3 regions of the Mesorhizobium sp. M0496 genome follow, and region 1 is predicted to be linked to each of the others. Evidence: riboswitches for the same ligand, from Rfam matches in the RefSeq annotation. Region 1 holds a riboswitch; each other region holds the start of a gene.

Region 1 (10,404 bases):
GTTGTTGCCGCGCTTGGCGAAATAGGCCACGACATCGGCCTCGGCCAAGGCCCGCGCGGCCTTCAGGGTCAGCAGTTCGGGGTCGCCGGGACCGGTGCCGACGCCGAAGAGACGACCTTTGACAAGCGCGTTCACAGGCCCGGCCTCGCCAATGAATTGAGCGCTGCGGCAGTCATGGCGCTGCCGCCAAGCCGGCCGCGGACGATGGCGTAGGGCACGCCATAGGAATTCTCGGCCAAAGCATCCTTGGATTCGGCCGCACCGACGAAGCCGACCGGCATGCCTATGATGGCCGCCGGCTTCGGCGCGCCGTCGCGCAGTTTTTCCAGGAGATAAAACAGTGCGGTCGGTGCATTGCCAATGGCGACCACCGAACCAGCCATGCGGTCGCCCCACAGCTCGATCGCGGCGGCCGAACGGGTGTTTCCGATCTCCTTGGCGATGTCGTGCGTGCGCGGGTTGCGCAAGGTGCAGATCACCTCGTTGCCGGCCGGCAACCGGGCGCGGGTGACGCCATGCGAGACCATTTCCGCGTCGCAGAAAATCGGTGCGCCAGCCGCCAAAGCGGCGCGCGCGGCGGCAACGAAATTGGCGGAGAAGACGAAATGGCTTGATGCTTCGACCTGGCCGCAGGCATGGATCATGCGGACGGCGACATCGGCCTCGGCTTCGGAGAAGCGCGACAGATCAGCTTCGGCGCGGATGATGGCGAAGGAGCGTTCGTAGATCGCCGTGCCGTCATGGATATAGTCGTAGGCGGCCATGCTCATTCCTGTTGGTAAGTTCGGGCCTGTTGGTAAGTTCGGGCCTGTCGGTAAGCTTCGGCGATAGCGACCGGCCCGAGCCTTGTCAGGCAAGCGGCGGCGGTTTCGCCTTGATATCGTGCGCTGCGGATCATTGCCGCGACGCGGCCGATGCCGCGCGCGGCGTCATAGCCCGGCCTGTAGCCGGCAGGAAGGGCCTTTGCCGTCGCGTTCACGACAAGTCCGGCTCCGTTTTCGCCGCCGACCAGAGTGAGGGCTGCCTTGCCTGGATGGGCGCAGCCCTTGGCGCAGCCGGAAACGTGCAGGGTGAAGTCGAGGATGTCAGCGTTTTCAGCGGCGATCGTCTCGGCAATGTCGCGCGTGGCGATCCGCCCGGAGGCGCAGGCCGGCGTGCCAGGACAAGCGGCAATGCGCGTGCGTGGGTCGGCGGAGGAGGTGACGAAGCCGAGGGTGGCGGCGGCGTCTTGGAGGGGCTGGCTGGCAGCTGCTGGTTGGCCGAGGAGAAGCAAGGCGCGGCCGGGGGCGAGGCGGATTTCGGCTGTGCCGAGAGCGAGAGCGCTTTGGGCGAGGTCGATGATCTTCTCTGCCGGCATGCTGCCGTAGGGGAGGGCGATGCCGAGGGCGATGGCGGCGTTGAGATTGAAAAGGCCAATTGGCCGGTGATTGCGCTCTACGACGCCCCCCTCTGTCCTGCCGGACATCTCCCCCACAAGGGGGGAGATGTCGCCCTTGTCTCCGCTTTCGCCAATCTCAAACGATGCGAGAGGGGGCGAAGCGCCGAAGCGGCCGATCTCCCCACCTGTGGGGGAGATGTCCGGCAGGACAGAGGGGGGCGCCACAGAATGCCAACCTTCGAGAGATATTAATTGCCTCTCCGACAAATCCCTTGCATGCGCCTCGCGACCTTTTTCGGCGACCATCCTCAGTGCAGCGACGGCGATGTCTCTCGCGGTATCCGCATCGACTTTTGCCAACACCTTCGCGTTTCGGCCGTCGCCGGCAACCGATACGCTCCAAACGATGTCGTTGTCGGCTCGCACCGCCTTCAGCCTGATATCGGCCGTCACCGAATCCAGCCCAAGCTGCCCGCCGCCGTCGACAATGACCGAAACCTTCGGCCCCAGCCTTGCCGTCAGCCCAGCCTCTTCGACCGCCACCCTGATCCGCTCCGCCAGCGGCCGGGGATCGGCTACCTCCTGCGGATCGATGCCGGCCAGCGGCCCAGTCTCTACAGGCACGCCGGTGCGCACCGCAATGCCCAGAGCGTCGACCTCTGTTGCCAGCAGAGGCGCGCTTTCCGCCGTCAGCCCGCGTATCTGCAGGCTGCCGCGCGCTGTCACTTCCATGATGCCGTTGCCATGCCGCAAAGCGGATTCGGCTATCCCGATCAGAAGCTTGGGCGACAATCCTCCAGAAGATAGACCTTCCGCGACCGGGTTGAGCCGCACCAGCAGGCCATCGCCGGTTTGCATCGGTGCCGACAGGGCCGGGCAGGCACCGCGGCGTGAGAAGGCGTTCATGCCGCCACCCCCAGCGCTTCTGCCTCAGCAATCAGGGCAGCGAGGTCGTCGTCGATGGAATTGCGCAGGGGATGCCAGAGGCCACGCCGGCGCGCGGACAGGAAGCGTTCGGCGATGACTTTCGCAGCGGCGGGGTTCTCGCGCAGGATGAAGGCGCGAACAGCCGGATTGCCGAGATAGGCGTCATGCACGGCCTCGATCAGCGTGCCCGATATCGCATGCGTGGTTTCGGCAAAGCCAACCAGCCGGTCGACGGTTTCGGCAAATTCGGAGGCGCCGCGCGGGCCGTGGCGCATCTGGCCTGCAATGAAGCGTGGATTGACGGCGCGGGCTCGAACCACGCGCGATACGGCCTCGCCGACTGAGCGCGGCTTCGGCTTTTGCGGGTCCGTGGTGTCGAGCACGATGACGTCGGCATTCCTGCCAAGCGCCGCCAGGGCTGCCGAAAAGCCGCCGATGAAGGCGACGTCGGCGGAGCCTTCGAGGATGTCTCGGCCGGGGTCGTCGCCGGTGTGGACGAGAAGATCGGCCTCGGCGATGCGGCCCTCGAAGGCGCCGGGCGCGGAGACGCCTTCGCCCTCTGCGCCGCCATAGGCGTGCGATGTTGCGTCGAGATAGGCGCGGCCGATTTCTTCGCGCGCCGCCCAGTCGCCGGAGGACAGGAGATACTCGACGCCGGCGCCGTACGTGCCGGGCGAGGTGCCGAAGATTCGCGGGCTGACCTTGCCGTCAGTGCGGGTCCTCGCCGCGAGCGGGTTTTCCGAATCGTCCTCGTCGCGGGCGGCAACGGCGTTGGCGGCGGCATCGATCAGCGCGATCTGGGTCGGGAACATGTCGCGGAACAGGCCGGAGATACGCCAGGTGACGTCGACGCGCGGCCGGCCGAGCGTGGCCGGCGGCAGAACTTCGATGCCGGTGATACGGCCGGTCGCAGAATCCCATTGCGGCCGGCAGCCCATCAGCGCCAACCCTTGCGCGATCTCTTCGCCGCCGGTGCGCAGCGACGCCGAACCCCAGAGGTCGATGACCAGCGAGCGCGGCCAGTCGCCATGCGACTGCATATAGCCGCGCACGACTTCTTCGGCCGCCACCCTGCCGAGATCATAGGCGGTCGGCGTCGGCATGGTGCGCGGGTCCGACGTGAAGAGGTTGCGGCCGGTGGGCAGGACGTCGGAACGGCCGCGCGCGGGCGCGCCTGCCGGACCGGCCTTGATGTGGCGGCCATCGAGCGCCGCAAGTAGCGCCGTCTTCTCGGCGTCAGCGCTTTGGCGACGCATGGCGTCGGGCTCCTCATCGGGGGCGCGACCGTAGATATGCAATCCGTCCTTGATGGCGAAATCCTTGAGGTCGCAGAGCCAGGCGTCAATGCGGCGCAACGCTTCATCGGGCGCGTCGGTTCTGGCGACGCCGGCTTCGGAAGCGAGGCCGGTCTTTTGCGCGGTTTCGACGATCAGCTTGGCCAGACGGTCGCGGCGGCGGCGGTCGAGCCCGTCGGCCTGGGCGTATTCGTCGACCAACCGTTCCAGCTTGTGCTGGTTCTCGTCCAGCCCTGCGCCGGTAAGCGGAGGCGGCAGATGGCCAAGGGTGACGGCGGCAATGCGCCGCTTGGCCTGCGCCGCTTCGCCGGGGTTGGAGACAATGAAGGGATAGATTACGGGCAGGGGACCGGTGACGATCTCGGGAAAGCAGTTTTCCGAAAGCGCGACCGTCTTGCCCGGCAGCCATTCCAGCGTGCCATGCGCGCCGACATGGACCAGCGCGTGGATGCCCAGCAATTTGCGCAGCCATAGGCCGAAGGCGATCAGCGCATGGCGCGGCGGTAGCGTCGGGTCGTGGTAGTCGGCGCGGCGGTCGGCGGAGCGGCCGCGATCGGGGGCAAGTGCCACGGTGACGTTGCCGAAGGTGGCGGCACGGAAGGGGAAGTGTTTCTTGCTTGATAGCGAAGGTTTGCGCGAGGCGCCCCCCTCTGTCCTGCCGGACATCTCCCCCACAAGGAGGGAGATTGAGCGGTCATCTGCGCTTTCGCCAATCTCAAACGTTGCAGGAAGGGAGCCGGCAACTGAACCGCCAATCTCCCCCCAAGTGGGGGAGATGTCCGGCAGGACAGAGGGGGGCGCCTCGCGCAAACCTGTCTCTTCTGCCTTGCCCCATGCAGCTTCTACGGCAGCGATAGCCGCAACCGGCAGGCTCTTGGAGAAGTCGAGATAGTCATCCAGCCCCAGCCCATCATTGCTCCGCGCCAGCAAATCCAGCAACCGACGCGGCGTCTCCGGAATCCCGTCAACACCATAGCCCTGTTCCCTCAGGTCATGCAGCATCGCGAGCACGCTGGACGGCACGTCGAGGCCGACGGCATAGCCGGTGCGGCCGGGGGCGCTCGGATAATCCGGGATCAGGATGGTGAGCTTGCGCCCCGCGCGTGGCGTCTGCTGCAGGCGGATGAAGGCCGCGACACGGTCAGCCACCTGCGCCACACGATCCGCTTCCGGCCGGTTGGCGAAGGCGCGGTGGCCAAGTGCCGGGTCGATCTCGCTCTCACCCTTGAAGGAAATTGCGCCGGCGAGGATGCGGCCGTCCAACTCGGGCAGCACGACATGCATTGCGAGGTCGGCGGGCGCCAGGCCGCGCTGGTTGTTTTCCCAGATATCGCGGCGGGTGGTGGCGACGATGACCTGGAAGACAGGCACGCCGGCGCGGTCGAACAAGGTTTCGATGCCGGGCTCCGCGCCGGATGCGAAAGCGGTCGCGGTGATGATGGCGGCGGGTTTTAGGGAGGCGAGCGCTGTTTCGACAAAGGCGAGTGACGTTGGGTCTTTGAGGCTGGAGACGAAGATAGGGACCGGGAGTAGACCACGCTGCCGCAGCGCCTCAAAAAGCGCATCGATGGGCGCGACATCGGCGGCCAGCAGCATCGAACGGTAGAACAGGATGGGCACGACTGGGGCGTTGACGTTGTCAACGTCGAGTTCCGTCACACCCCCCTCTGTCCTGCCGGACATCTCCCCCGCAAGGGGGGAGATTGCTCTGTCATCGGCGGTTTCGCCAATTGTCGAGGTTGTAGATGCCTCAGCGAGAGAAGCGCCGGCTTTGATGAAATCCGATCTCCCCCCTTGCGGGGGAGATGTCCGGCAGGACAGAGGGGGGTGTGAAGGAACGCCAACATTCGATGCGTCCGCCTTCTCCACGACTCCGCGTGCGGGCTCGTAAAACCCAGCCTTCGGGACCGCGACCGGCTCGACGACAGGCTCATCCTGTCCCGCCAGCCGCGCCAACCTTTGCACCAGCGCGCTCATATTCGCCGGGCCGCCCTCGCGGAAATAATCGAGCAGGCCGTCAAGCTCCTCGCGCGGCAGCGTCGAGGCTTCGATCAGCCTTAGGTCCTCGTCATGGCTCTCGCCGGGCAGCAGAGCCAGTTTTATGCCGCGTTCGCGAGCGATCGAGGCAAGCTGGTCGCAGCCGTAGCGCCACCAGTCGTAGCCGCCGAGGATGCGGACGAGGATGATCTTGGCGTGGCGGGCGACGCTGTCGACCCAGAGGTCGACGGACATGGGATGGCGCAGATCACGCAGGGCGGCCAGCCGCATCGAGGGCAGCCGGCCGGCGTCGGCCTTCCACGCGGCCGCAAGGCCGGCGAGGTCGCTGTCGGTGAAGGACAGGGCCACGATATCCGCCGGCGTCTGCCGCAGATCGACCGGCTCGGCGAGATCGTCGAGCGAGGCGGATGTCGTGGTTAGGATGTGCATCGCAACCCGTGTCCGAAATCAGCCGGCAAGTATACGCTCGATCGCCGGGCGGTTCAGCCCCTTGAGGCCGATGACAACGAGGCGCGAGCGGCGGTCGTCCTGCGCCGTCCAGGCGCGATCATAGTAGTGGTTGACGCGCGGCCCGACGGCCTGCAGCAAGAGCCGCATCGGCTTGCCGCCGACCTCGACGAAGCCCTTTACGCGCAGCACGTTCTCTTCTTCGGCGGCGGCGGCGACGCGCTTTGCAAGCTCATCGGGATTGGCGATCGAGGCAATGTCGACGATGAACGTGTCGAAGTCGTCATGCTCATGGTCGAAGGCGCCGTCATGATGGGACTTGCGGTTTTCGATGTCGTCCTCGACTGCGAGACCGAGCCCGAGCAGTACGGAAGGATCGACCTTGCCATGCGACGTCGGCACGATCTTCACCGCGCGGGCGGAGTGTTCGCCAATGATGGCGTTGGCGCGGGCAGTGCCGGCGGCGTCCATCAGGTCGCTTTTGGACAGGATGATCAGGTCGGCGCAGGCGATCTGATCCTCGAACACCTCCTCGACCGGATCGTCGTGGTCGAGCGTCTCATCCTGAGCGCGCTGCGCCTGCAAGGCGTCCATGTCGTTGGCGACGCGTCCTTCGGCCAATGCCGGCCCGTCGACCACGGCAATGACGCCATCGACGGTGACGCGGCTCTTCACGCTCGGCCACTGGAAAGCCTGGACCAGCGGCTTGGGCAAAGCCAGGCCGGAAGTCTCGATCAGGATGTGGTCGACCTTTGGCGTCAGCGACAGGATCTGGTCGAGCGCCGGGACGAAATCATCGGCGACGGTGCAGCAGATGCAGCCATTGGCCAGTTCGACGATGTTTTCCTCCGGACAGGTGTCGATGCCGCAGCCTTTCAGGATCTCGCCGTCGATGCCGATGTCGCCGAATTCGTTGACGATGATGGCAATGCGCTTGCCGCCGGCGTTTTCCAGGAGATGGCGGACCAGCGTCGTCTTGCCGGCGCCGAGGAAACCGGTGACGACGGTGCAGGGAACGCGGGAGAGGTTGGCAGACGAATCTGGAGCGGTCATTTCAAGTCCTTCAACAGGTCGAGCGGAGGGATGCGGGCAACAAGGCCGCGCTTCAGGCTATCGGGACGGCCGCGCCATGGAATGAGACCGTCCGTCGAGGTGGCGAAGAGTTTTGCGCCGGTGACGAGATCGCTGCCGCTGGTCGTGGTCAGATCGCCAAAGACGTAGCTCCAGCAACCGTCGCGCAGGATGGCGGCGCTGAGACGGCGCTTGCAATTGCCGAGGCATTCAACGCTGCGGATGCGAATATTGTCGCCCGATGCGGCGCGGCGCGTGTCGTCCGCCAGCAGTTCGCCGGCGCGGGGATGGGCGTCGGAGCCGGTTTCATCGCGGCAGGAGGCGCAGACGATGACGGTGACGCCGGCCAACGCATCATCATGGCCGGACGAAACATCCGCTGTGCCAGCCGAAAAACTGCTGTCATGGTCCAAAGATCGTGCTCCTTGCCCGGAAACCCGCCGGGCGATCGGATTCTTAGTCGCAGACGGCAGGTCTCCTGGCTCGCGGGTCATCGCCTTGGGTAGCCGCCTTCCCGGGAACTCCCAGTGGCTTTCGGCCTTGGCTCTTCGCTTACAGTTGCGGGGACAGCCGCGGATTTGGGATTTCGTCCCGCACCGCATTCCCTCTTGGCTCCTCTCGTTGAAGAGAAGAGACCGTCTGTATCGGATTTAGGCTTTTGCAGGCGGCGGTGTCAACGCGAGCTTACGACACGGTCAGGTCGGCCAACGCCGGACCCAAGTCACCGGCCGGGGTCACCTCGATGCGTTCGAGGCCGAGCCAGCCCTGCATCTGCTTCAGTTCCTGGTAGAGCTGAGCGGCAGTCTGTGGCGGCGCTTTGGGCTCGGCATAGGCCGCATGGACGCGCAGGATGCCGGCAGGCCGGTCGGCCTTCAGATCGACGCGCGCCACGATCCTGTCGCCGAGCAGGAACGGCAGGACATAATAGCCGTATTGCCGCTTGTCGGCCGACGTGTAGATCTCGATGCGGTAGTGGAAATCGAACAGCCGCTCCGTGCGCGACCGCTCGAAGACGACCGGATCGAACGGCGCCATCAGGGCGCGGGCCTCGATCTTGCGCGGCACACGGGCGTCTCTATGAAGATAAGCCGGCTTGTCCCAACCTTCGACGCGCACCGGCAGCAACTCGCCTGTTTCAACCAGTTCCTCCAGCCGGCCTTTCATATCGGCCGGCGACAGGCGGAAATAATCGCGCAAATCGCCTGATGTCGCGATGCCGTGGGCACGGGCGGAAATGCGCAGCAATTCACGGTGCGCGTCCTCGGCGGCGGGAATCGGTAGATCGAGGATCGCCTGCGGCAGCACGCGCTCGGGCAGGTCATAGAAGCGCTCGAAACCACGACGGTGCGCCGTGGTGATGCGACCGGCCCAGAACAGCCATTCGAAGGCATGCTTGGCATGGCTCCAGCCCCACCAACCACCCGAGCCCTTCTGGCCCTCGAGCGCGGAGGCGGCGATCGGGCCACGCTCGGCGACCTGGCGGTAGATCTCTTCGATATAGGCTGCGTGCTCGCGGCCCCATTTGGCGAGACCCAGATACATCTCGTCGCCGCGCTCGGCGCGTTGCATGCGCCAACGCATCAGCGGGTAAGTCTCGACCGGCAGAAAGGAAGCCTCGTGCGCCCAATATTCGAACACCGTGCGCTTGCGCGTGACCGCGGCATTGTCGAGCAAAGCGAACGGGTAGGGGCCAAGGCGCGAATAGAGCGGCATATAATGAGCGCGCACCACCGCGCTGACGGAATCGATCTGCAGCAGGCCGGTGCGGGCCAATACGCGGGCGAAGTGCCGGCGGTTCGGTGTGCCGGTCGGGCGGGGATCGAGAAACCCTTGGGCGGCAAGCGCAATGCGCCGGGCCATGGGGAGCGAGATCTTTTCCTTCATGCAGGCGTCACTCTGAGGGCGATTTGATGGGTGATTCCGGTTCATGCTAGCAGGGTTTTGGCGGCAACCATGTCAGGAGAGAAAAGTGGAGTAAAAAGCGAAGGAAATCAAACAGGAGCGGATCGGACCAGTTTGCCGCGATATGCCGTCCAGCACTGTGTTTTGAACAAGGTTTGACTTGCTTCGCTGGAAGTGCTGCGCTAACCCTCGCCGCGTTGCAGCATAGGCCCTTAAAACGGTTCAGCGGTTAAACTGTCACGCTTCCGCATTAGGGTCCGGTGCTGTAATCAACGTGGATTGGCGCCAACGGAAAGCCGAGTATGAACGCACTTCTAAGTTCGTATCTGCCCATCGTCCTGTTCATCGGCGTGGCGCTGGTTGTCGGCCTGGCGCTGCTGGCCGCACCCTTCCTGGTGGCTTACCGCAACCCCGATCCCGAAAAGCTTTCCGCCTACGAGTGCGGTTTCAACTCGTTCGACGACGCCCGCATGAAATTCGACATCCGCTTCTACCTGGTGTCGATCCTGTTCATCATCTTCGACCTGGAAGTAGCCTTCCTGTTCCCGTGGGCGGTGTCGTTCTCGAAGATCGGCATGCTCGGCTTCTGGTCGATGATGGTATTTTTGGCGGTGCTGACCATCGGCTTTGCCTATGAATGGAAAAAAGGAGCGCTGGAATGGGATTGAACGACAGTTCAGGCACCCTCGTCGCGCCGAAGCCCAAAGGTATCATCGATCCCAACACCGGCAGGCCGGTGGGGCAGGACGATCCCTTCTTCCTCGAAATCAACAACGAGCTGGCCGACAAGGGCTTTCTCGTCACCTCGACGGAAGCGCTGATCACCTGGGCACGCAGCGGTTCGCTGATGTTCATGACATTTGGTCTCGCCTGTTGCGCGGTGGAGATGATCCACACCTCGATGCCGCGCTATGACAGCGAGCGCTTCGGTGTCGCGCCGCGCGCGTCTCCGCGCCAGTCCGACATCATGATCGTCGCCGGCACGCTGACCAACAAGATGGCGCCCGCGTTGCGCAAGGTCTACGACCAGATGCCGGAACCGCGCTACGTCATCTCGATGGGCTCCTGCGCCAATGGCGGCGGCTACTACCACTATTCCTATTCGGTGGTGCGTGGCTGCGACCGCATCGTGCCGGTCGACATCTATGTGCCCGGCTGCCCGCCGAGCGCCGAAGCGCTGCTTTACGGCATTCTTCTCTTGCAGAAGAAGATCCGCCGCACCGGCACGATCGAACGGTAAATCCATGACCGCATCCCTGACCGAACTGTCGACCTATCTCGGCGAGAAACTGATCGACCGCGTGAATGACGCTGATATCGCCTATGGCGAGCTTACCATTGGCGTCGAGCCGCGCGATCTGGTCGAGGTCATGACCTTCCTGCGCG
Region 2 (10,404 bases), on a different contig from region 1:
ACCACCATTGCCAAGCGGGCCGAGGCGCTGATGACCGACGGCGGCTCGCTGCTGACCCTCACCTACTACGGCGCCGAAAAGGTGATGCCGCACTACAACGTCATGGGTGTCGCCAAGGCGGCGCTCGAAGCCAGCGTGCGCTACCTGGCGGTCGACCTCGGCGCCAAGAAGATCCGCGTCAATGCCATCTCGGCTGGCCCGATCAAGACGCTGGCCGCTTCCGGCATCGGCGATTTCCGCTACATCCTGAAGTGGAACGAGTACAATTCGCCGCTGAAGCAGACGGTGACGCAGGAAGAGGTCGGCGATTCCGGCGTCTATTTCCTGTCCGATCTGTCGCGCGGCGTCACCGGTGAAGTGCATCACGTCGATTCGGGCTACCACGTCGTCGGCATGAAGGCCGTCGACGCGCCTGATATTTCGACGGTCAAGGACTAATCCACCAACCGTCGTCCGTCCCGATCCCGTACCGGAAGACATGATGTACCCGCTGGTTTATATCGTGCGCCACGGCCAAACCGCGTGGAACGCCGAATTCCGGCTTCAGGGACAGGCCGACACCGATCTCAACGCTCTTGGCCGCGAACAAGCGACCGGAAATGGTCGTCGGCTCGCCAAACTGGTCCAAAATCCCGAGGAATTCGATTTCGTCGCCAGCCCGATGAAACGGACGCGCGAAACGATGCAGCGCGTCCGCGTCGCGATGAAGCTCGATCCGGGTGCCTATCGAACCGATCCGCGCCTCGTCGAAGTCAACTTCGGCGATTGGCAGGGATTTACCTTTCCTGAGCTTGAGACACGGTATCCCGGAGCGAGCAGGATACGCGCTCTGGACAAATGGAACTTTCAGCCGCCCGGCGAAGGCGCGGAGAGTTACCAAATGCTGCTCGAACGAGTGAGGCCATGCTTCGATGCGATCCAACGCCGGACGATCTGCGTGACCCATGGCGGCGTCATGCGCGCCCTGTTTCGCTTCGTTCTGGGACTGGCAGAGGACGAGGCGGCGAATCTGGAAATACCGCACGATCGCTTGCTCAAGCTCGAAGGCAAGAGCCTGGAGTGGCTTTAGGGCACCAATTCCCTAGTTCGTGTCGCTGTCCGGCAACTGCATATCGGTGACGACATTCTCGCCATTGTTCACGTCATAAGCGATGACGATATCCATGCCCGGCTTCAGCGCGTCGAGATCGGTCTCGGCGTTCAGCTTGTAGGACTTGCCGTCATCCAGCGTCAGCGTCAGCGCGTCCTTGTCGACGTTCTTGATCAAGCCTTCGGTCTGGCCGGCGAGAGCAGCGGTGGAAAGCAGCAGTGTGGCGGCAATAGCGCCAATCAGGGTACGCATTATCGTTCCTCTTTGTCATTGCACCGGCATGGCGGCGGACGTTCAACGGCGGATGGAACAGAGCAGAAACCAACCGAATGTGTCAAAACTAAATCCGCCAGATCACAGTTTGACCCCTGTGAAAAACGCCAATAGAAGGCAAGCTTGAGCCGGCTCCAATGCCGGGCAGGGTCATTTCATGTCTCACAACACGTTCGGCCACCTTTTCCGCGTCACCACCTGGGGCGAAAGCCATGGCCCCTCGCTCGGCTGCGTGGTCGACGGCTGTCCGCCCGGCATCCGCTTTACTCAAGCCGAGATCCAGGCCGAACTCGACAAGCGCCGGCCGGGCCAGTCACGTTTCGTGACGCAGCGTCGCGAACCTGACGAGGTCAAGATCCTGTCCGGCTTTATCCTCGACGAGGACGGCGAGACGATGATCACCACCGGCACGCCGGTCTCGATGCTGATCGAGAATGTCGACCAGCGCTCGAAGGACTATGGCGAGATCGCCCGCCAATATCGGCCCGGCCATGCCGATTACACCTATGACGTCAAATATGGCGTGCGCGACTATCGTGGCGGCGGCCGCTCCTCGGCCCGCGAGACGGCCGCGCGGGTGGCAGCCGGCGCGCTCGCCCGCAAAGTTGTGCCCGGCGTGGTGGTGCGCGGCGCGCTGGTGTCGATGGGCGAGAAAGCAATAGACCGCGCCAACTGGAACTGGAATTTCATCAGCGACGCGGAAAATCCGTTCTTCACCCCCGATCCGGCTTCCGTTCCCGTCTTCACCAGATATCTCGACGGCATCCGCAAGGCGGGCTCCTCGGTCGGTGCGGTGATCGAAATCGTCGCCGACGGCGTTCCGGCAGGTCTCGGCGCGCCGATCTATGCAAAGCTCGACCAGGACATCGCGTCCGGCCTGATGTCGATCAACGCCGTCAAGGGCGTCGAGATCGGCAACGGCTTCGAGGCCGCCCGCATCACCGGCGAGCAGAATGCCGACGAGATGCGCATGGGCAATGACGGCAAGCCAGTGTTCCTGTCCAACAATGCCGGCGGCATCCTGGGCGGCATCTCGACCGGCCAGGCGATCATCGCCCGTTTCGCCGTCAAGCCGACATCCTCGATCCTGACGCCGCGAAAGTCGATCGACAAGGATGGCAAGGACGTCGAGATCATGACCAAGGGCCGCCACGACCCGTGTGTGGGTATTCGCGCCGTGCCGATCGGCGAGGCAATGGTTGCCTGCGCGATTGCCGATCACTATCTGCGTCATCGAGGACAGACAGGGAAGGGAATAGGCAGTAGGGAATAGGCAGGAGGCCGCACGATACAGCCTTTTCCTTCCCCTAGTGCCTACTCCCTATTCCCTGCGAGCGAAGCGAGCGTCCATGCCTTACGACCAGAAGAAAATCGTCGAAGCCTTGCGCGCTTTCGAACGCGGCGAGATCGTTGTCGTCATGGATGATGACGGGCGCGAGAACGAGGGCGACCTGATCGTCGCCGCCGTCCACTGCACGCCTGAAAAGATGGCGTTCATCGTTCGCCACACCTCTGGCATCGTCTGCACGCCGATGCCGCGCGAGGAAGCCAAGCGGCTGAACCTCGCGCCGATGGTCGCCGACAACGACTCCGCCCATACCACTGCTTTCACCGTCAGCGTCGATTTCAAGCATGGCACCACCACCGGCATTTCGGCCGAGGACCGCACGCTGACTGTGCGCAATCTCGCCAACGGCAATGTCGGCGGCTCGGATTTCGTCCGCCCCGGTCACATCTTCCCGCTGATCGCGCGCGAGGGTGGCGTCCTGATGCGTTCGGGCCATACCGAAGCGGCGGTCGATTTGTGCAAGCTCGCCGGCCTGCCGCCGGTTGGCGTCATTTCCGAACTGGTCAACGACGATGGCACCGTCAAGCGCGGCCCGCAGGTGCAGGCTTTCGCCGAGGAGCATGGCCTGAAGCAGGTTTCGGTGGCCGACCTCATCGCCTACCGGCAACGCAAGGAAACGCTGGTCGAGCGCGTCGCCTGCTCGGAAATCGACACGCTTGGCGGCAAGGCGCAGGTCTTCACCTACACGCTGCCGTGGGACTCCATGCATCACGTTGCCATCGTCTTCGGCGACATCCGCGACGGCGAGGACGTGCCGGTGCGCCTGCATTCGGAAGACGTCGTGACGGATGTGTTCGGCACCAGCCATCGGCTCGACGCCATCATGAAGACGATGGGCGAGCGCAGGCGCGGCGTCATCGTCTATCTGCGCGAAGGCTCCGTCGGCGTCGCCCATCAGGAGCGCAAGCGGCCGGCGAGCGGTGACCGCGAAGATCATGAAGAGGCGCGCCGCCGCGAAAACGAGTGGCGCGAGATCGGGCTCGGCGCGCAAATCCTGAAAGATCTTGGCATTTCCTCGATCAACCTGATCGCCTCGCGCGAACGCCACTATGTCGGCCTCGAAGGTTTTGGCATCCACATCGCCAAGACCGAGATTCTCTGAGCTTCCGGCCGACAGCGCCCGGTTTAAAACCGGGCGCCCGTCAACTATTCCGCAGGGATGGCGGCGGCTTCGCATCCGTCCAGTTCGCACTCATTCGTAGCAAGGCTGCGCTGGCCAAGCAGCACGGTAGCCAGGGCGATTGTGCCTGAAGCAACCGAGACCCAGAACCCGTTCTGAGCGCCGAACGCGTCCACCACCGCACCGGCGGCGAATGACCCGATGGCCATGCCGATGCCGATCCCCGTCATCACCCAGGTGATGCCTTCGGTCAGCATCGCTTCCGGCACGTGCCGCTCGATCAGGCCGAAGGCGGTGATGAAGGTCGGCGAGATCGCCACACCGCTGATGAACACGGTCAGCGCCAGCAGTGGCACGGTGTCGGCGGTGAGCGGCAGCAGCGTACCGAGCGCGACGAGGGCGACTGCGATGGCCAGTTGGCGTTGCAGCGGTGCTTGCAGGTTGAGCGCGCCGACGATGATACCCAGCACGAACGATCCCAGCGCATAGACGCCGATGACCAGGCTGGCGGCCCCCGGTTGGCCAAGCTCCTTGGTGATCGCCACGGTGCTCACTTCCGTCGTCGCGAAGGTCGCGCCGATGAAGATCAGGGCGAAGGTGATGATCTGCACCGGCCGCAGGCGGATTGCCGAGCCGCGTGAACCCTGTTCCACCGGCCGCACTTGCGGCTCGGTCGAGCGCTGCAGGATGAAGGCGGTCGAGCCGAAGGCAAGGAACAAGGTGCTCACCAGCATGCCCGCTTCCGGGAACAGGGCAGCACTCAGGCCCACCGACAGCGATGCCCCGGCGATATAGACCAGCTCGTCGGCCGCCGACTCGAAGGCGAAGGCGGTGTTCATCTGCGGCCGCCCGCGGAAAATCTCGGTCCAGCGTGCGCGCACCATCGCCGGGATGCTGGGCATCGCCGCGGCCAGCAGTGCCGACACGAACAGCGTCCATACCGGCCAGTCCCGGTTGGCCGCCGCAATCAACACGACGAAAGCCAGTACCGAAATGATGGTGGTGGGCACCACGATCCGCGTCTGGCCAAGGCGATCCACCAGTCTCGATATCTGCGGCGCGAGAAAAGCGTTGGCCAGCGCGAACGTCGCGGCGACGGCGCCCGCCAGCCAGTACTCGCCACGCGTCTGCGACAGCATTGCCACGATGCCGATTGGCGCCATGGCAATCGGCAGGCGCGCCATGAAGCCGGCGGCGGCAAAGCCCTTGGTTCCTGGGGCACGAAAGATCTCCGAGTAGGGATTTTGCATGGGTTGGTTCCTCGACAAAGCACGATTCGACAATTACATACGATGCGTATGAATGTTAAATAGAGCATACGCCGCGTATGTCAATTGGCATACGGTTCGTATGTGGATAGGGCCAGGAGCCATGCACAAACCCCGCAAGGAGATGATTGCCGAGACGCGCGCCAAGCTGATCGCGGCGGCCCGCCATGCCTTCGGCACAACAGGCTATGCCGAAGCCTCGATGGATGATTTCACCGCATCGGCCGGGCTGACGCGCGGCGCGCTCTATCACCATTTCGGCGACAAGAAAGGTCTGCTGCAGGCGGTTATTGCCGAAATCGACGGCGAGATGGCGGCGCGCATCAATGAGATAGCGTCGAGAGCGCCGACCCGCTGGCAGCATTTCGTCGACGAATGCTCGACCTATATCGAGATGGCGTTGGAGCCGGAAATCCAGCGCATCATGTTCCGGGATGGCCCGGCCGTTCTGGGGGATCCGGCACAATGGCCGAACGCCAACGCGTGCATCGCTTCAATGACAGGCCATCTGACAGCGCTGCAGGAGGAGGGGGTTGTCGTCTCTAGTCTCGACCCCGAAACTGCCTCGCGGCTGATCAACGGTGCGAGCAGCCAGGCGGCGCAACGGATCGCCAATTCGACGGACCCCGAAGCGACGTCGAAGAAGGTGGTGGAGGCGTTCAAGCAACTGCTCGAAGGCCTGCTCAAAAGGCCGGGTTCGCAACCGGACTGAAATCCCGTCGGCGGTCAGGCACACCGGGACTCCGAACTCAGGTTAACAAAAGGCCTGAGGACGGCCAGTCCAGCGGTGTCGGCAGCTTTTGTGCCGGTAGCTTTCGTGTCGATAGGAATTTTTTCTTGACTTCGTGACCTCAGCTATGGTACATATCCATCCATGGTGCTGATTTGCGCCAGTGACCCGCCGCACAGGCGGGTTTTTCGTTTCCGTCAGCCAACGCGCCGGCGAACCTGTTAACCCGAGTTCGTTGCCCTGCGGCGCCACGGCCGACAATTGACAATCGCCGGGTTGGGTCCATCCTCTTGCACCACCTCTGGGGGGAGATTCGGGACATGTGGGATTTCGATATCGGCAGGTCGGTGTCCATCATGATGCGGACCTGGCCGTTCATTGTCTTTCGCATGATCGTCTATTTCGGCATCACGCTGGCCTACATCATGGCGACCGGCATGGGCGCCAGCGTCGGCTATGGCGTCGGCCATATCTCCACCGATCCCGACGGGCCGCTATCCTTTGCCCTGTGGGGCGGGGTGGTCGGTTTCGGCGTCGTCTCGATCGCCGTTTACTGGATCCGCGAATACATCCTCTATGTCGTCAAGGCCGGCCATATCGCCGTGATGGTCCATCTGATCGACGGCCGCGACATTCCCGGCGGCCAGGACCAGATCGCCTACGCCAAGGATATCGTGACCCAGCGTTTTGCCGAGGCCAACATCCTTTTCGTCGTCGACCAGCTGGTCAAGGGCGCCATCCGCGCCATCACCGGCCTGCTCGGCGGCATCGCCGCTTTCCTGCCGATCCCGGGCTTGAGCGGCCTGATCTCCTTCGTCAACACAGTGATCCGCCTGTCGCTGACCTATGTCGACGAGATCATCCTCGGCTACAACATACGCATCAATTCGTCCGCGCCGTTCGAGACGGCGCGCCAGGGCGTCGTGCTCTATGCCCAGAACGGCAAGGTCATGGTCAAGAATGCCGTCTGGCTGGCAGTCATCATGTGGGGCGTGTCGTTCGTCATTTTCCTGCTGATGCTGGCGCCGGCCGCCGCCATTCTTTTCCTGATGCCAGGGCAATTGGCGGGCTGGGCCTTCGTGCTCGCCATCGTCTTCGCCTGGGCCTTCAAGGCGGCCTTCATCGAGCCTTTCGCCATCGCTTGCCTGATGCAGGTCTACTTCAAGACTATTGCGGGCCAGGTGCCAGATCCGGCCTGGGACGCCCGGCTGGCTGAGGCGTCGTCGAAGTTCAGGGAACTCAAGGACAAGGCGCTGGCCTCCTTCGGCGGCTCGCGCTGGGGACCGGCCGGCGCGACACCCTGATCAGCGAGGCTCGACGGCGCGGCAGCAACAGCGTTGAGGCGCGCCACGGTCGATTTGAGCAACGCTTCACCTTGCCCGGAAAACGTCTCACTCATGATCAGCTCCGGTAGCGGCAGTCGCCGTCCCCAGCCATGCGTTTCGAGGTCGGGCTTTGGCGCGAACTCCGAGACGCGGCCGACGCAGAGATAGGCGACCGGCGTCACATGATCGGGAATTGACAGCAGGCTTTTCAGCGCCTGCGCCTCGATGATGCTGACCCAGCCGACGCCGACGCCTTCGGCGCGTGCCGCCAGCCAGAAATTCTGCACCGCGCAGACCGTGCTGTAGAGGTCCATCTCCGGATTGTGCCAGCGTCCCAACGGCGAACCCTTCGAGCGTTGGCGGTCGCAGGTGATGCAGATGTTGAGCGCGCTTTCGCAGATGCCTTCCAGCTTGAGCTTGCGGTAAAGCGCCTGCCGGTCTTCCTCAATTGCCGGCAATTCCTGCTCGCGTGCCGTCAGGAACAGGTCGCGCACCCTTTCCCGTCGTTCGGCATCGCGAATGACTATGAAGTTCCAAGGCTGCATGAAGCCGACCGACGGCGCGTGGTGGGCGGCAAGCAGCAGCCGCGCCAGCACCTCATCATCAAGCGTGGTGGGCAGGAAATGGCTGCGCACGTCACGCCGTGTGAACATAGCGCGATACACCGCATCGCGCGCATTCTGCTCAAATCCATTGCCAACAGCAGCGGTCATGTGTTCCGGCATCGCTTGTCCCCTTGCGATTGCAGCAGTTTCAAACGGTCAGAGCGTACTTTGTGCGTCCAAGTGGACGCACGTCGCTCTGATGTCGTCCGCCTGACCATGCGGATGACGATGCCTGCCAGGCCGGTCTTCTGGCTCGGGATCAACCCGCGTCCGGTGCCTTCCCGTCATCGACAGTGGCGTATACCGGCGCGGTCCCCCTTACAGCGTTGGGCACGCCACGGAATTCAACCGTGTTCCCGATTCTCCCGTTTGCACGGGCACCAGGCAGTGGCGGGGACCTTACGCCGAAGCGCAGACGACGCCAATGCCTGCGGCGACACGAATGGACGCAGGCGCGATTTTCCCCAGTCATCAGCCGCCTGCGCATGGCCTTTGTCGATCCGGGTCACTAGATTAGGACGATGACCACTCGTCTCTACACCCATCCGATCTTCCTCGAGCACCTCACGCCACCCGGCCACCCCGAACGGCCGGACCGCTTGCGCGCCATCGATCGCGTGCTCGATGACGAGGCCTTTGCCGCGCTCGATCGTATCCAGGCGCCGGAAGGCGACGAGGCCACCATCCTCTACGCGCATCCCGCCGATTTCGTCGCCCGCGTGCGGGCCGCCATTCCCGACGAGGGGATTGCGCGCATCGACGCAGACACCACTGCCAGCCCGAAGAGCTGGCAGGCGGCGATCACCGCGATCGGTGCCGCCAACGCCGCCGTCGACGACGTCTTTGCAGGCCGCGCCGACAATGTCTTCGTCGCCGCGCGGCCACCCGGCCATCATGCCGAAAAGACCACGGCGATGGGCTTCTGCCTGTTCAACACCGCGGCAATCGCGGCGCGCTATGCGCAGAAGAAACACGGCGTCGAGCGCGTTGCCGTCGTCGACTGGGACGTGCATCACGGCAATGGCACGCAGGATATTTTCTGGGACGATCCGTCGGTGCTCTATTGCTCTACGCACCAGATGCCGCTTTATCCCGGCACCGGGGCAAAAAACGAAACCGGCGCCGGCAATATCGTTAACGCACCATTGGCGCCGCAGACCGGCAGCGAGGTTTTTCGCGATGCCTTCCTGTCGCGCGTGCTGCCGGCGCTCGACAATTTCGCGCCCGACCTGATCGTCATTTCGGCCGGGTTCGACGCGCACCACCGCGATCCGCTGGCCGAGATCAACCTGACCGAGGACGATTTCGACTGGGCGACCGGCCAGCTGATGCAGCGCGCGGCGCGCCACAGCGGCAACCGGCTCGTCAGCCTGCTCGAGGGTGGCTACGATCTGCAGGGATTGGCATTTTCGGTCGCCGCCCATGTCGGGCGACTGATGAAAGGATGAATGATGGCTGGTGAGACCAACGAAGACGTCAAGGCGATGAGCTTCGAACAGGCACTCGACGCGCTGGAGAAGATCGTCGATGATCTGGAGCGTGGCGACGTGCCGCTCGACCAGTCGATCCGGATCTATGAGCGCGGCGAGGCACTGAAGGCGCATTGCGACCGGCTGCTGAAGGCCGCCGAGGACAAGGTCGAGAAGATCAGGCTGTCGCGCGACGGCAAGCCGGTTGGAACGGAGCCGCTTGACGCGGATTGAGGCAGTCCGAACGATGGTCTTGCCTCACCGGTTTTTGGACATGATCATGATCGAGGATAGAACGCATCCCGATTGAAAGCGCTCCAGGACAAGAGGAGATACGGAAACGATGTGCAGAAACATCAAGACCCTGTTCAATTTTGATCCGCCTGCAACCAATGACGAAGTCCGCGATGCGGCCCTTCAGTTCGTCCGCAAGCTGAGCGGAACGACGCGGCCTTCGAAGCAGAACCAGCATGCCTTCGACCACGCGGTCGAAGCCATCGCGGCATCGGCGCGCGAACTGCTCGATTCTCTCGAAACCCACCAGCATCCGCGCAATCGCGAAGAGGTGGCGGCCAAACTGCGGGCAAAGGCGGCGATCCGCTTTGCCTGACGCGGCCAGGGCAGGCATTGCCCGCTGACAAGGAGAGTTCATGAGCTTCTTCCCGGGGAAAGACCCTGAAGTCGGCGACGCCTTCGCCAGCGACCAGATCGAACTGATGGTCATCCCGAATGCGAAGGATATTGGCGGTTTCCAGGTGCGCCGCGCCCTGCCGACCGCCAAAAGGCGGCTGGTCGGACCCTTCATCTTCTTCGACCGCATGGGCCCGGCGATCCTGCGCGCCGGCCAGGCGCTCGATGTCCGTCCCCATCCGCATATCGGTCTGTCGACGGTCACCTATCTGTTCGATGGCAGGATCAGGCATCGCGATTCGCTGGGCACCGAAATGGTCATCCAGCCCGGTGACGTGAACCTGATGACCGCCGGCCGCGGCATCGTTCATTCCGAGCGTACGCCGGAGGAACTGCGCGGCGCGCCGATGTCGATCTCCGGCCTGCAGACATGGCTGGCATTGCCGGACGGCAAGGAAGAAGTGGCTCCGGTGTTCGAGAACACCGCAGTGCTTCGGCTGCCCGAGATCGACGCCGAAGGCGTCAGCGGGCGCATCGTCATTGGTG
Region 3 (10,404 bases), on a different contig from region 1:
GCCGTGCGTTCAGCGGCGGCAATGAGATACCGGGCGTAGTCCGGCAAGATTTCGAGAGTGACGCGCGATATGGTCAGGTCCAGTGTCCCTCTCTGGCGATGCAACCAGTCGCCCGTCAGGATGTCTGCTTTACCGCCGGCCAGCCAACGGGTTCCTCGACTTCATGGATAGGATCCACGATGATGAGGTCGGCAAGGTCGTCGTGAACGCTCACAGCGAGCGACTCGGTTGTGGCGGCAAGGTCGGCAAGCAGTTCGCCAGGCAGCGGCAGCGGTGGCGCATCCAGGCGAACCAGGAGCCCCAGTTCAAGCAATTGCGATACGAAACCTTCGAGTTCATCGGGGCCAATCGTCCTGGCGCCAACGGTCAGCCCGACCAGAGCCTGGGCATCGACGCCGGACGATAGCGCCTGCCAAATCCTGCTGCCCGAATCGGAAAATCCGAAATACTTCCCGTTCGAAAGATCGAGCACGACGGCTTCGCCGTCGAAAGATTCAAAGACAATATCCTTGCTCGAAATTGCGTAGACATCGCTATGACGCATTTGTCTTGGCCCCCGCAGCCGCGCGAGCAGTCGCCGGTCGGCGCGGTCGCTCAGCCTATAACGCCTGTAAACACTCGATTCTTGCTTGGCAAGCCAACGTGCGCCAGCGGCTCCAAGCCGATCACGCCTCGATTTCGAGCGCCGAAAGCGGTTTTGAGCAACAGGCGAGGATAAAGCCGTCGTCGATCTCGTGGTCCAGGATGCCGCCATTGTGGCTCATCTCGACGTCGCCCGCGACCTTCTTCACCTTGCAGGTGCCGCACAGACCGAACTCGCATGCGGCGGGTATCCGCACGCCGGAGGCCCGCGCGGTCTGCAGCACGGTCTGCCCGGCGACGCATTCGGCGTCGACATCCGAAAGCGCGAAACGGATCGGCGTCGCGGCTTCGACCGGGGCGACGGCGTCGTCTCTCGCCGGCAAAGCGAACGGCGCCGGGATCTTCTCCACGGCAGGCGCCGCAAAGCTCTCCTGATGGTATTTCGTCATGTCGAAGCCGGCGGAGTCCAGCATGCCGCGCACGGCGCGCATGAAAGGATCAGGGCCGCAGCAGAAGATTTCGCGCTCGCGGAAATCGGGCGCCAGCAGCGGCAGCCGGATGGCGTCGATGCGGCCCATATGGCCAAACCAGCCCTCGCGGCTCGACCGCTCCTCGATCATGAAGCCGAGCGACAGGCCGGGCATCCGGCTGCCGAGCAGCTCAAGTTCCTTGCGGAAGATGATCTCTTCCGGACGGCGCGCGCAATTGACGAAGCCGACATCGGTCCATGGCGCACAGTCGTTCAGCCAGCGCAGCATCGACATCATCGGCGTCACGCCGGAACCGGCGGAGATGAACAGATATTTGGCCGCCGGGTGGCTGTGCAGCGAAAAGTCACCGGTCGGCCCATAGGCCTTGACGTGCGATCCGGGCGTAAGATGGTCGAACATCCAGCGCGTGCCGATGCTGCCGGCCTGCGCCTTCACCGTCACCGCGATCGAGAACGGCCGCGATGGCGAGGACGACAGCGTGTAGGTGCGCATCAGCGGCCCGTCCGCGGCCGGCAGCTCCAGCGTCAAGAACTGGCCCGGCTTGTAGCGAAACCAGGTCTGGTTGTCGGAGCGGAAGGTGAAGGTCTTGACGTCAGGCGCTTCGTCGCTGACGCCGATCACTTCTAGCACCTGCAGCCGGTCGTTCCAGGGCGTCATCTGGTCGAGATGGCGATAGAGGCCAAGATCCGTCATCGCATTCATCCTCTTATCTCTTTTGTTTTGTGCATGATCCCAAGGCCGCTGCGCATTTTGGGCGACATGCGCTAGGCGACGCTGCGCAGGGTCGGCCGGCCGCCTTCGGCGAGGCGCGGGCCGATGAACGACGCGTACCATTCGACGAACTGGATCACGCCACCCTCATGCAGCTCCGAATAGGGGCCTGGTTCATAGGCGGGCGACAGGATGCCGAAGGCGTTTTCCTCGACGATGCGACGGTCCTGGTCGTTGGTCTCGGTCCAGACATGGGTGAGATCGTCGATGGTGTAGTCGACCCCCTCGACCGCATCCTTGTGCACCAGCCACTTCGTCGTCACCGCCGTTTCCGTGGCGCTGATCGGCAGCACCCGGAACGTCACCGCGTGATCGATGAGGATGTGGTTCCAGGTCGTCGGGTAGTGATAGTGCATCAAGGTGCCGATCCGGTCGGCGGAGACAGTGTCGGAGAGGTTCTTCTTCACCGCCCGCTTGCCGGTCATGGTGTAGCTGACGGCATCGCGCAGCAACGGCGCGCGGGTGGCGCGGTACTGTCCGGCCGGATCGATGCGAAATTTGCTCGGCAGGCCTGATGCCTCGCATTTGGCCCAATGCGCGACCATTTCGGGGTCACTGTCGGCGCCGTTGACGCCGGTTACGGTCGGCGCCTCGGGGAAGGTCTTGCACAGCTCGGGATGATTGGCGACGCAGTGATAGCACTCGCGATTGTTTTCCCAGACCAGCTTCCAGTTGCCCTTCTCGATGATCGTACTCTCGAAGGCGATCTTTGCTTCGCGCAACCGGTGCGGCAAAAGATAAGGTTCGATCATCGCCCGCATCGGCGCGAAATCGGCGGGCTCCCTGGCCAGGCAGATGAAGATGTAGCCGCCGACGCTCTCGCAGGCGACCGGCTTCAGGCTGAACTCGCTCTTGTCGAAACCGTCGGCCATCTGGCGGGCAAACAGCAGGCGGCCATCGAGTTCATAGGTCCACTGGTGATAGGGGCAGACGAGCTTTGCCGCCGTACCCCTCTCGGTATTGCAGACGCGGCTGCCGCGATGGCGGCAGGAATTGTGGAAGGCGTTGATCTTGCCTTGCTGGTCGCGGACAAGGACGACCGGATAGTCACCGATCTGCACCGTGATGTAGCTGCCCGGCTTCGGCAGCTCGCAATCGTGGCCAATGAACAGCCAGTCGCGATACCAGATCAGCTCCATGTCGAGCTTGAAGTAGTCCGGATCGGTGTAGAAGGGCTGTTCTAGCGAAAAGCCTTGCCGGCGGCTGTTCAAGAGCCTCAGCATGTCGTTGCGAGTTTCCATGTCCTGTCCTCGTTTCTAAGGACTGAACTGGTGGTGACGGAGGAAGGATTGGACGCAGGCCGGCGATGCGCCGGACATGCACTATCCACCTCTTGACCGCCCACCGCGATCAGTCGAGTTCAATGATCTCGGGCTGGTTTCCGGGCTCTGGAGTTGTCCTTGCGGACCATCGCGACACCTTCCCAGGCAGTTGCCCAGTGGTCTCCCGTTGCGACTTGAACTCCACCACCGTTGCGGGGGCAGCGCCGGATTCTGACCGGCTTCCCAATTCTCCGCCTCGTCGTCACGAAGCGGCACCTGAGATGATATGATCTAACCACGATCGCGGGCGCGCCATCGGCATGAAAACGACATCGTATCCATGCGGCGCGACACGGATGCGAAACGTTCCGGTTGGCGATTGCAGAGCTGAAATCCTATCTCCGCGGCGGCCATTTCCATCTGCAATCTCCTCGAAACCGACCCCTCACCCGGGGCCAAAAAAGTTAACAGTTTCGAAAAGTGACTATTAGCTCTTTCTAAAATCGAACCGAACGGTTCGTTTCTGTTGACGGTGCGTGCAGGACGGTGTGAACGCCGGACCTTCGAAACAGTTGGTGATCAAGCGGGCGGTTTTTCTTAAATCATTGAAAAATATAAGTAAAAAGTGGTGTGTAGAAGCCCTTGGCACAATTTCAAGTGGCGGACTCATGGTCCACACGAAACAACTTCGTGATTGGAAAAGGCGAGGATGCCCTCCCACATCGGGGCTGTCCGAACGACGCGATTTCTTCCCAAGACACGCCGCTAGACGGACGGGAAAAATACTGGAGTACATAAAATGAAAAAGATCATTCTCACTGCCGCCGTCCTTCTGGCGATTTCGGGCAGCGCCTTCGCTAATGGTAGCGACCACTACGGTTCGAACGCCGCGGCAGCCACTGCTGTCGACAGCTCGTCCACGGCTTCGGTCAAGAAGTCGGAACCGGCTGCTCAGACGCCTGCCCAGGGCAGCGACCGTAATCTCTTCGGCAACAACTAAAAGCCGATTACCGGCAGACGGCGGGCTTGCCCGCCGCTCTGGCGAAATTCAGAAATCAGGAGACTTGAAATGAAGAAGATCATTCTTGCTGCCGCTGCGGTTCTCGCCATCTCGGGTAGCGCCTTCGCAGGCAGCGACAACTTTGGCTCCAACGGCGCCAACCAGCCTGCCACCACCGCCACCGACAGCTCGTACACGGCTTCCACCCAGAAGTCGGAGCCGGCCACGCAGGCGCCTGTCAACCATGGCAGCGACCGCAATCTGTTCGGCAACAACTAACATCCGACCAAACCAACATCAGACAGCGATGCGGCGGGTTAACCCGCCGCATCGAATTCGAAAATACGGAGTATCAAAAATGAAGAAGATTGTTCTTACTGCCGCCGCTGTTCTGATTGCCGCCGGCAGCGCCTATGCCCGCAACGACAACGTTGGCGGAACCGACATCAACAAGCAGGCGACCGTCAACGTCGACACTTCGCATACGGGCTCGATCCGCAAGAGCGAATCGCCCATCTACAAGCTGCTCAATTCGTCGGGCGATGTATCGAAGTCCGCCCCTCAGGGCAGCGACCGGAACCTCTTCGGTCGCTAACAGCCGAAGCCGATGTCCAGAAAAGAGCGGTGGGCCTTGCCCGCCGCTCTTTTTTTGACCGTCGAGATGGTTCCGTATCAGGCTGCCTTTGCTTCCGCTTCGTGAAGCGCGAAGGACCGCCCATCCGTATCGAAGATATGCAGGTCTTCGCCATTGGCGCTCAAGCGCAATGTCGAGCCACGCTTGACTTCGACATTACCAGGCAGCTTGGTCACCAACGGCAGGTCGGCGCGGCCGATGTCGACATAGACAAGCTGAACCTCGCCGAGCTGCTCGACATAGTCGACCGTCCCTTCGAACAGATAGTCCGCACCGCTGGCGATGATCAAATCCTCCGGCCGCACGCCGAAGCTCACTGCGGCGCCCTTTGCCGAAGCAGGCGTCGTGATCGGCACGGTTGCCTTGCGCCCGCCGACATGGCTGACGACAGTCGGATTTCCGGTCTTGTCGATGGTCGCGGGCAGGATGTTCATGGCCGGCGAGCCGATGAACTGGGCGACGAACAGATTGCCGGGCTTCTTGTAGAGATCCATCGGCGTGCCGACCTGTTCGATATGGCCGTCCTTGAGCACAACGATGCGGTCGGCCAGCGTCATCGCCTCGACCTGGTCGTGGGTGACGTAGATCATGGTCGTGGCGGGCATCGATTCCTTGAGCTTGGCGATCTCGATGCGGGTGGCAACGCGAAGTGCGGCGTCAAGGTTCGACAGCGGCTCGTCGAACAGGAACACTTTCGGATTGCGCACGATGGCGCGGCCGATAGCGACGCGCTGGCGCTGTCCGCCCGACATCGCCTTGGGCAAGCGGTCGAGATATTTGGTCAGCTGCAGGATTTCCGCCGCCTGGCGCACGCGCCGGTCGATCTCGGCCTTGTTCTCCTTCCCGATCTTCATCGAGAACGCCATGTTGTCGTAAACGGTCATGTGCGGGTACAGCGCGTAGGACTGGAACACCATGGCGATGCCCCGCTTGGATGGCGGCACGTCGTTCACGACCTCGCCGGCTATTCTGAGCTCGCCGGAGGTGATTTCCTCGAGCCCGGCGATCGACCTCAGCAATGTCGACTTGCCGCAGCCCGACGGACCGACAAAGACGATGAATTCGCCCGACTTGATATCGAGGTCGATGCCGTGGAGAATGTTCAGATTGCCGTAGGACTTCTTCACTTGCCTTAGCGTGACATCGGCCATTGGTTTCCTCCAGTGATTTGAAATTCAGTCGACGCGCCCGAACCAGGCGCCGTAGCCGCCAAGCTCGATGGAACCGCTGCTTGCCTGCCCCGAAAATCCATGCCCGGGCAAAGGTTGCAGCGATCGGCTGCCAAGGTCAACCTTGGTTGGCCCGGCTCCCAGATTGAAGACGCAGACGAGCTGCTCGTTGCCTGCGCGGCGGGTGAAGGCAACGGTGTCGCCCTCGCTTTCGATAAAGGTGATGTCACCCTTGACGAGCGACGGATGGGCACGCCGGAACGTGAGAAAGCGACGATAGTGCTCAAGCAGCGAATTCTCGTCGCCCTGCTGGACATTGACCGCTTGCGAAAGATGTTTGGTCGGCACCGGTAGCCAGGGCTTTGCCGAGGAGAATCCGCCATTCTTGGTGCTGCCGTCCCACACCATCGGCGTGCGGCAGCCGTCGCGGCCTTTGAATTCCGGCCAGAAGCGGATGCCATAGGGGTCCTGTAAATCCTCGAACTGGAGGTCGGCTTCACCGAGCCCAAGCTCTTCGCCTTGATAGATGCAGACCGAACCGCGCAAGGACATCAGCAGCGCCGAGATGACCTTGAGATAGGCGGTCGGGTCGGATTCGCCGGCCGCCCAGCGCGAGGCCGGGCGCATCACGTCGTGGTTGGAAAAGGCCCAGCACGACCAGCCGTCGCTGGCGACCTTGCCGAAGGATTCCAGCACCGAGCGGACCTTGGCCGCACTGATCTTTTCCGGCGCCAGGAAGTCGAAGGAGTAGCACATGTGCACGCGCTTGCCGCCGGCCGTGTAGGCAGCCACCACGTCCAGTCCGCGCTGCGAATCGCCGACCTCGCCGACCGCGGCGGTTGCCGGATATTCATCGAGCAGGGCGCGGAACCGCTCGAGGAAGCCGAGGTTTTCGGGCCGGCTCTTGTCGTAGAGATGGTCCTGATAGTTGTAGGGATTGACCGCTGGTGCGGTCTGGTCGTTGCGCTCTTCCGGCGGCAGCGGCGGATTGTTTTCCAGGCCCTGGCTGTGGAAATAGAAATTGATGGTGTCGAGCCGAAAACCGTCGACGCCACGCTCCAGCCAGAAGCGGGTGACGTCGAGCAACGCGTTCTGGACCTCATGGTTATGGAAGTTCAGGTCGGGCTGCTCGGACAGGAAATTATGCAGGTAATATTGCTGGCGGCTGGTGTCCCATTGCCAGGCCGAGCCGCCGAAGATCGACAGCCAGTTGTTGGGCGGCGTGCCGTCCGGCCTGGCGTCAGCCCAGACATACCAGTCGGCCTTGGGGTTGGTGCGGCTCGACCGACTTTCCTTGAACCATGGGTGGTTGTCCGCGGTGTGCGACAGCACCTCGTCGATCATCACCTTCAAGCCCAGCCTGTGCGCCTCGGCGGTCAGCGCGTCGAAGTCGGCCAGCGTGCCGAACATCGGATCGACGTCACAGTAATCGGTGACGTCATAGCCGAAATCCTTCATCGGCGATTTGAAGAACGGCGAAATCCAGATGGCGTCCGCACCGAGTGCCGCGATGTAGGGGAGGCGACCGATGATGCCCTTGAGGTCGCCAATGCCGTCGCCGTTGGAGTCCTGGTAGCTGCGCGGATAGATCTGGTAGATCACCGCACCTCGCCACCAGTCGCTATCGATGGCGAGATCAGGCTTCGAGCTGGCCTTCAAAGCGGATTGCATCGTCTCAGCCTCCTTTCACCGAGCCGGCAAGCAGCCCGCGGACAAAATAGCGCTGCAGCGAGAAGAAGACGATCAGCGGCACGATGATGGTCACGAAAGCCGATGTCGTCAGAATCTCCCAGTCGCCACCGCGTGAGCCCAACAGCGCATTGAGCTTGGCGGTCAGCACGATCTGGTCTGCCTCTGTACCCAGGAAAACCATCGCCACCAGCAGATCGTTCCATACCCACAGGAATTGGAAGATGGCGAACGAGGCCAGCACCGGGAACGACAGCGGCAAGACGATCTTGACGAAGATCTCGAAATCGCTGGCGCCGTCGATGCGCGCCGATTCCATGATTTCGCGCGGCAGGCCGGCAATGTAGCTTCTGAGCAGGTAGATGGCGAAGGGCAGGCCGAAGCCGGTATGCGCCAGCCAGATGCCGAGATAGGTCTTCGACGGCATGCCGAAGAAAGCGCCGACACCGTTGTAGAGTTTCAAGAGCGGGATCAGCGACATCTGCAGCGGCACAACCAGCAGGCCGATGATGACCGCGATCAGCAGCGCCCGGCCGGGAAACCGCATCCAGGCCAGCGCATAGGCGGCAAAGGCGGCGATCAGGATCGGTATGACGGTCGCCGGGATGGTGACGGTCAGCGAATTCATGAACGACCGCCCGATGCCCTCGGAAAACAAGACTGTCTTGTAGTTCTCGGTGGTGAATTTCGGTGGCGCCGACGAGGCATAGTAGATGCGCTGGCCGCGATCGCCTTCGAAGGCCTTGGGCGACTGCATGACAAAGCTGCCGTCTTCATTCAGCTGCAAGGTCACGCCATCGCCGAGATCCGCCGAAGTGCCAGCGGGATATTGCGTTGGCGCCGCCGATTTGACACCGAAGGCGCTGATGTTGCGCTTGGCGCCGTCGCCGAAGATGTTGCCCTCGAGAACGAACTTGCCGTCCTTTTCGACCTGCGTCGAGGCGGCCGGCAGCCGGCCGGCTTCGGTCTGGGTGGAACTGGCGAACGAGTTCCACCAGCCCGAGGCGATGATCTGGTTCTTGTCGCGCAGCGAGGAGACCAGGATGCCGAGCGTCGGTATGGTCCAGATCGCGACGAAGACAAGCACTGCAATGTGGACGCCAAAGCGGCTGGCGAAGGAATTTCCGGTCGCAACGGCCATCTCAATGTCCTCCCGTCTCTTTGTTCGCCTGGCGGATGTTCCAGACCATGATCGGAATGACCGCGATCATGATGATGATGGCGATGGTGGCGCCGCGGCCGAAATCGCCGCCGCCACGGAACATCCAGTCGAACATCAGATTGGCCAGGACCTGGCTGTTCCATTGGCCGTTGGTCATGGTCAGCACGATGTCGAACACTTTGAGCACCAGAATGGTGATGGTGGTCCAGACGACGGCGATGGTGCCCCATATCTGCGGCACCATGATCTTCCAGAAGATCTGGAATGGATTGGCGCCGTCGATGACGGCGGCTTCCAGCGTTTCTTCGGGAATGCCGCGCAAGGCTGAGGACAGGATGACCATGGCAAAGCCGGTCTGGATCCAGATCAGGATCACCATCAGGAAGAAATTGTTCCAGAACGGCAGCGATATCCAGACCTGCGGCTGGCCGCCGAAATGCTGGATGATGGCGTTGAGGATGCCGATCTGCGTCTGGCCCTCGCCGCGATATTCGTAGATGAATTTCCAGATCACGCTGGCGCCGACGAAGGAGATCGCCAGCGGCAGGAAGATCAGGCTCTTGGCGATCGTGCCCCACCAGATCTTGTCGGTCAGCACGGCGATGATCAGCCCGAGGAAGGTGCAGGCGGCCGGCACCACCGCCAGCCAGACGATGTTGTTGAGAATCGAGTTGCGGAATTCACGGTCGCCGAAGGCCCATTGATAGTTGGCCAAGCCGACGAAATTGACGCCGCCGCGATCGAGGAACGACAGCCGCAGCGTCTCGACCACCGGATAGATCAGGTAGATGGTCAAGATGATCATCGCCGGACCGACGAACAGCCACGGCCGGACCAGCCCTTGCCGGCGCAGATTGTCGATAGCCGCGGCGCCAGCGACACCACGCGATGGAAATATCAGGTCGACCAGTTTGTTGGCGCCCCAGAAATAGGCGACGCAACCGCCGACCCCGACGATGATGACGAATATGGCCGAGAAAATCTGAGCCGCCATGGGTCCCTCCCCCTGCGCATCACTAGCCAAGGCCGAACGGTCAGGGCGGTGAGATGCGCCGATTCAGTTGTTCAGAGCGCCATCGCCAGGCAAGACAGGTCTTCCTCTTTGCTGGTCGCGCTTCATGCCGGATGTCTGTGTGCTCATGATAGTCGCCGCGGCACGGGCCGCCGGTTGGATCCGGGCCCCTGGGGCCCGGATCCAGTCAGGATCGATAGTTCAAACGTCCAGCCGAACAATCGGCGGCTTGCCTACTTAATGGCGTCCCAGCTTTTCTGAATGTCGGTGGCGACATCCTGCGCGGACTTGCCGCCGACCAGGTCGATCATTCCGGTCCAGAAGGCGCCGGCGCCGATCTTGCCGGGCATCAGGTCGGAACCGTCGAAGCGGAAGGTCGAGGCGTTGGCGAGGATGTCGCCTTGCTTCCTCAGCGCGTCGCTGGCATAGGCCTCCTTGTTGACCGACTTGAGCGGCGTCACGAAACCGCCTTCGGCCATCCAGATCTCATGGGCGAGCGGCATCTTCAGGAATTCGATGAAAGCGCGGGCGCTCTTGCTGTCTTTCGTGATCATCGCCAGCGTCCCGGCACCGAGCACGGGCGTGCCCAGTTCAGGCTTGGAGGCATAGGGCGGGAAGTAGAAGAAGTCCGC

Evidence for each region. Region 1 has a riboswitch for cobalamin ahead of NKI73_RS19550 (DUF1636 family protein). Riboswitches for the same ligand answer to the same signal wherever they lie in the genome.
Region 2: linked by a shared signal. The riboswitch ahead of bluB (5,6-dimethylbenzimidazole synthase) and the one ahead of NKI73_RS19550 (DUF1636 family protein) in region 1 are both predicted to bind cobalamin.
Region 3: linked by a shared signal. The riboswitch ahead of NKI73_RS07830 (aromatic ring-hydroxylating oxygenase subunit alpha) and the one ahead of NKI73_RS19550 (DUF1636 family protein) in region 1 are both predicted to bind cobalamin.

The regions. Positions count from the first base shown of each region.
Region 1 covers NZ_JAMYRC010000023.1:40,881-51,284, reverse strand. The annotation lists gene NKI73_RS19575 (precorrin-2 C(20)-methyltransferase) at 1-135, opposite strand, end outside; gene NKI73_RS19570 (precorrin-8X methylmutase) at 132-764, opposite strand; gene cobG (precorrin-3B synthase) at 767-2,284, opposite strand; gene NKI73_RS19560 (cobaltochelatase subunit CobN) at 2,281-6,027, opposite strand; gene cobW (cobalamin biosynthesis protein CobW) at 6,046-7,098, opposite strand; gene NKI73_RS19550 (DUF1636 family protein) at 7,095-7,529, opposite strand; cobalamin riboswitch at 7,568-7,771, opposite strand; gene NKI73_RS19545 (winged helix-turn-helix domain-containing protein) at 7,801-9,000, opposite strand; gene NKI73_RS19540 (NADH-quinone oxidoreductase subunit A) at 9,321-9,686, shown strand; gene NKI73_RS19535 (NuoB/complex I 20 kDa subunit family protein) at 9,677-10,258, shown strand; gene NKI73_RS19530 (NADH-quinone oxidoreductase subunit C) at 10,263-10,404, shown strand, end outside.
Region 2 covers NZ_JAMYRC010000001.1:108,059-118,462, forward strand. The annotation lists gene fabI (enoyl-ACP reductase FabI) at 1-438, shown strand, start outside; gene NKI73_RS00565 (histidine phosphatase family protein) at 482-1,069, shown strand; gene NKI73_RS00570 (DUF1344 domain-containing protein) at 1,082-1,342, opposite strand; gene aroC (chorismate synthase) at 1,521-2,636, shown strand; gene ribB (3,4-dihydroxy-2-butanone-4-phosphate synthase) at 2,713-3,813, shown strand; gene NKI73_RS00585 (MFS transporter) at 3,858-5,081, opposite strand; gene NKI73_RS00590 (TetR/AcrR family transcriptional regulator) at 5,203-5,811, shown strand; gene NKI73_RS00595 (hypothetical protein) at 6,150-7,133, shown strand; partial or broken gene bluB (5,6-dimethylbenzimidazole synthase) at 7,298-7,879, opposite strand; cobalamin riboswitch at 7,981-8,159, opposite strand; gene NKI73_RS00605 (histone deacetylase family protein) at 8,281-9,207, shown strand; gene NKI73_RS00610 (exodeoxyribonuclease VII small subunit) at 9,211-9,462, shown strand; gene NKI73_RS00615 (DUF2277 domain-containing protein) at 9,572-9,838, shown strand; gene NKI73_RS00620 (pirin family protein) at 9,879-10,404, shown strand, end outside.
Region 3 covers NZ_JAMYRC010000005.1:163,456-173,859, reverse strand. The annotation lists gene NKI73_RS07845 (serine kinase) at 1-104, opposite strand, end outside; gene NKI73_RS07840 (PqqD family peptide modification chaperone) at 116-544, opposite strand; gene NKI73_RS07835 (FAD-binding oxidoreductase) at 666-1,766, opposite strand; gene NKI73_RS07830 (aromatic ring-hydroxylating oxygenase subunit alpha) at 1,838-3,085, opposite strand; cobalamin riboswitch at 3,200-3,401, opposite strand; gene NKI73_RS07825 (DUF680 domain-containing protein) at 3,906-4,106, shown strand; gene NKI73_RS07820 (DUF680 domain-containing protein) at 4,176-4,385, shown strand; gene NKI73_RS07815 (DUF680 domain-containing protein) at 4,465-4,701, shown strand; gene NKI73_RS07810 (ABC transporter ATP-binding protein) at 4,779-5,891, opposite strand; gene bglA (beta-galactosidase BglA) at 5,916-7,580, opposite strand; gene NKI73_RS07800 (carbohydrate ABC transporter permease) at 7,585-8,739, opposite strand; gene NKI73_RS07795 (carbohydrate ABC transporter permease) at 8,741-9,754, opposite strand; gene NKI73_RS07790 (ABC transporter substrate-binding protein) at 10,006-10,404, opposite strand, start outside.